DNA from 2 places in the Blautia sp. HCP28S3_G10 genome. Region 2 is predicted to be linked to the other one. Evidence: riboswitches for the same ligand, from Rfam matches in the RefSeq annotation. Region 2 holds a riboswitch; the other holds the start of a gene.
What was found. Region 2 has a riboswitch for cobalamin ahead of ACTNB8_RS14025 (leucine-rich repeat domain-containing protein). Riboswitches for the same ligand answer to the same signal wherever they lie in the genome.

Region 1 (2,205 bases), on a different contig from region 2:
TTCTCTATGGATTGATCAGTATGAGAGCCGGGCGCAGCGCAGAACTTCCGGATCTCGTACATATATTCAGCGGACAGTTTGTGATCAGCTGGATTGCGCTTCTTCCTGCAGTTGTAATACTGGTATTGTCTGTGCTGCAGGCAGGGGTAAAAATCTCAATGCTTGCGAGTATTCTGACGGCAGTTCCTGTATGTGTTTTTACACAGGGTATAAGCTGGCAGGAGCTTTCACAGCTTCTGATAACCGGGTTTCATTCCGGTGATGCGGCGATGGCGGCCATGTTGAATGGCGGAGGCATTGTTTCCATGATTAAGGTCGGGGCAATTGTATGTATCTCTTCATCATATTCAGGAATATTTCAGGAGACCGGAATTCTGGATCATGTACAGAAAATTGTGGAGGAACTTGCTGAAAAAACATTCCCTTTTCTTGCAGTGTTTGTAACTGCCGTTATTACGAGCATTGTAGCATGTAATCAGACACTTGCCATCATGCTTACAAGACAGCTGTGCGAAAAAACAGAAGAAGATCAGAAAAAAATGGCCGGATATCTGGAGGACAGTGCTGTAGTCATAGCACCCTTGATTCCCTGGTCAATTGCATGTGCAGTTCCACTGTCAGCAGTCGGTGTATCGGAAATCAGCATACTGGCAGCTTTTTTTCTTTATCTTCTTCCGGTCTGTGAATGTTTCGCTGCGTTTATCAGAAAGAAAAAGAACGTATAAAAAGTTTGTAAAAAAGAACAAAAATCATAAGTAGACTATTGAATTCTTGAGGTGAATGTGCTATTCTGTCTGTAAATTAAATATAGAAAATAACAGGTGCTGATAAAAAAGTTAAAAGGGAAACAGGTTAGAATCCTGTACGATCTCGTCACTGTATTTGGGGAGTAGTAATCTACAATATAAGTCACTGGAAAACCGGGAAGGCAGATTACTATGATGATTCATAAGCCAGGAAACCTGCCTGTTGTTGGTACGGGAATATGCATTCCGGATCACGAGTAATTGATTGTACCGTTTTAATCTGTTGCGAGGATCCTTTTGCTGTGTGTGAAAGGCTTTTTTGTGATGGCAGGCGGTTTGCATTTTCCATATCATACTTTATATTTTCTATAGAAAACAGGAGGATAAAGAAATGAAAAACAAAACTGTAAAAGCACTTGCCATTTTACTGGCAGCAACAACTGTATCCATGATGGGTGGCGTAAGCGCAATGGCTGCTGATGATACTGCAACAGAGGCAGATGCAGCAGAAGAAACAACGGACGATGCTGAAGCAGAAGACGATGCTGAAGCAGAAGACGGAGAAGCTTCTGATGATCAGGCAGCAGCAGATAATGTAGCTGCTCTCATTGACAAGATTTATGTTCAGGAAAGAACTGATACAACAGATGAAGACTGCAAAGCTGCAAAAGAAGCATGGGATGCTCTTACAGATGCGCAGAAAGAACTGGTAGAAGGCGAAGAAGCAAGTCCGGAATATTTCGGCGCTGATACAGGTGATGCATCTAACGATGATCCGCGTAACCAGGATGAGATTGGTGAAAACGAACTTCTTGTAGTAAGCTTTGGAACTTCTTTCAACGACAGTCGTGCAGAAGACATCAAAGGAATCGAAGATGCTCTTCAGGAAGCATATCCGGATTGGTCAGTAAGACGTGCTTTCACAGCACAGATCATCATCAACCACGTAGAAGCAAGAGATGATGAATATATTGACAACATGGATCAGGCTCTTGAGCGTGCAGTTGATAACGGAGTTAAAAATCTTGTTGTTCAGCCTACACATCTGATGCATGGCGCTGAATACGATGAAATGGTAGGAGTAATTGATAATTATAAAGATAAATTTGAATCTGTTGCCATTGCAGAGCCAATGCTTGGAGAAGTTGGAGATGATGCTACAGTAATCAATGATGACAAGAAAGCAGTTGCTCAGGCTATCACAGATGAAGCATGCAAAGAAGCAGGATACGATGATATGAAAGCAGCAGCCGATGACGGCACAGCATTTGTATTCATGGGACATGGAACATCTCATACAGCTAACGTTACATATGATCAGATGCAGACACAGATGGAAGATCTTGGATTTACAAATGCTTTCATTGGAACTGTAGAAGGTAAGCCGGAAGATACAGAATGCCAGGCTGTTATTGAGAAAATCAAAGATGCCGGATTTAAGAAAGTTGTTCTTCGTCCG
Region 2 (2,205 bases):
AACTTGAACAGAAATATCTGAATTATATTCTTCAGCAGGAAAAAGCAGATGGAGGATTTTCACTTGATAATAATGCAGAAAAGGGAGATGCAGATATCACGGCAATGACACTTCAGAGCCTGGAACCATATCAGAAAGATAAAGATGTGAAAAAGGTTACTGACAGAGCAGTGGACTTTCTGGCAGATGCGCAGGATGCGGATGGAGGATATAAGGCTTATGGAGAGTACAGTTCTGAGTCTGTATCGCAGGTGATCATAGCCTTAAGCACTCTGGGGATCGACTGTAACAGTGATTCACGTTTTGTAAAAAATAAAAAAGGTCTGTATGACATTCTGATGGAGTATTACCAGAAGGACGGAAGCTTTTCGCATACACTGGACGGGAAGTCAGATCCTATGGCTACAGACCAGGCATTCTGTGCACTTGTGTCGTATGAAAGATTCAAAGATGGAAAAAACAGCCTGTATAATATGACTGATGAATGAGTTACTGTTCACTCCGTTCACAGTAACATGAATGATCCACAATGCTGCAGGAACGATAAAATAAATTGAAAATAACAGAAAAAGTGCTATAATTGATTTAATAGAGAAAAACAATTACCGGTTTTGAGTTCCCGGAGTAATATCTGGGCTGAGAGGGAATCAGGTGAGAATCCTGAACAGTCGTGCTACTGTATTTGCGTAGGTGTTTCATTACCATTGTACGAAGACGGTATGAGAAGGGAAACACTGTGATTGCATAAGCCAGGAGACCTGCTTAAAATTGTAGCCATTTGTTACACGATATAATAAATGGATCGGGACGTTGTTTTACATAGACAGTCCTTATTCAGACAGGGTGTAGCAGGTAATGGTTGAAGGATAAGCAAGGCGTGATGTTCTGAAGAGGATGTCGCATCTTTTTATTATTAAGAAATATTTTCATCATGCAAGCCGGGCATACTACAGGAGAGGAAAAATGGGAATCAAAGGCATTTATACCAGAGAAGATGCAAGAAAAAATAAAGAAAAAAAACTTGTGATTGGGGAGAATTATCATTGTATTGCAGAGGGAGCTTTCCAGAATAATATCAAGGTAAGAGCATTGTATCTGGACAGAAATGTCCGCGAGATCAGACGAAAAGCTTTTCTGAACTGCACAGCTATCAAAAAAATTGAAATGCCTGGAGTACGGGTTATTGGACAGGAAGCTTTTGGGGGGTGTGTGAACCTAACAGGGGCAACTCTTCCAGATACAGTAGAAACAATGGGAAATTCAGCCTTTTCCGGATGCAAACGGCTGACGTCTGTTCAAATAGAAAAAATGAGTCAGGATATGGTGATAAGACGGGACACTTTCCGTGACTGTGTCAGCCTGAAAGATATTCAGCTGCCTCAGAAAATAAAAACAATAGAAGATTTTGCGTTTTATAAATGCCAGAACCTGTCAGAGTTTTTCTTTTCGAAATGTATTCGGGAAATAGGAAATTCAGCATTTTATGGATGTGGTTTTACTGAACTGGAATTGACTGATGGACTGGAAAAAATTGGAGACAGTGCATTTTTGAAATGTCGAAATCTGGAATATGTCAGAATTCCTGAAAGTGTGAAGATTATAGGAAAATGGGCTTTCCATGGCTGCAATCGGCTGAAAGTTATTGAAATTGCCCACGAACCGGAAAATATAGGAGACTGGATTATTAATCGCAGTGTTACGGTGCGTTGCCATAAGAGCGGAAAAGTAGATAAGTATTGTAAAAAATTTCAGTTTAAAACAGAATATCTCAGTGAGAAATGAAAAATTGGTAAAATGTTAAGCTAGTAAAAAAACAGGAAGACATACTATGAGGATGGTTATTAATTTGTCGAAAAATGTCGAAAATTAAAGAAAATAAGAGATGAAAAAAGATTGAAAAAGAAAACCAGAGGTGTTACTATAAAATCAAAGCATATTTCTAACAGTTCAAGGCGATTTAGCCATCTCTTTTCTAAATTCATTTCAGAAATTCGTGCTTTTAAATTCCAATAAAAAATAAAAGCAGGGGTTCTGAATAATAAAATAAAGCACAAAATGTTCTTTGACTCCTGCAAAACAGGAGGTATGCCTATGGCAAAAAGAAAAAACAAAAAGCAGGCAATAATGAAGAAAACACAAGATACCGGTCAGTACCTGACAGCGAACAGAAATTACAAAGATACCGTGTTCAGATTACTGTTTTCT

Region 1: linked by a shared signal. The riboswitch ahead of ACTNB8_RS01325 (sirohydrochlorin cobaltochelatase) and the one ahead of ACTNB8_RS14025 (leucine-rich repeat domain-containing protein) in region 2 are both predicted to bind cobalamin.

Annotation. Positions count from the first base shown of each region.
Region 1 covers NZ_JBQHUL010000002.1:12,219-14,423, forward strand. The annotation lists gene ACTNB8_RS01320 (Na+/H+ antiporter NhaC family protein) at 1-725, shown strand, start outside; cobalamin riboswitch at 803-984, shown strand; gene ACTNB8_RS01325 (sirohydrochlorin cobaltochelatase) at 1,138-2,205, shown strand, end outside.
Region 2 covers NZ_JBQHUL010000042.1:3,313-5,517, forward strand. The annotation lists gene ACTNB8_RS14020 (prenyltransferase/squalene oxidase repeat-containing protein) at 1-488, shown strand, start outside; cobalamin riboswitch at 597-780, shown strand; gene ACTNB8_RS14025 (leucine-rich repeat domain-containing protein) at 964-1,782, shown strand; gene ACTNB8_RS14030 (hypothetical protein) at 2,092-2,205, shown strand, end outside.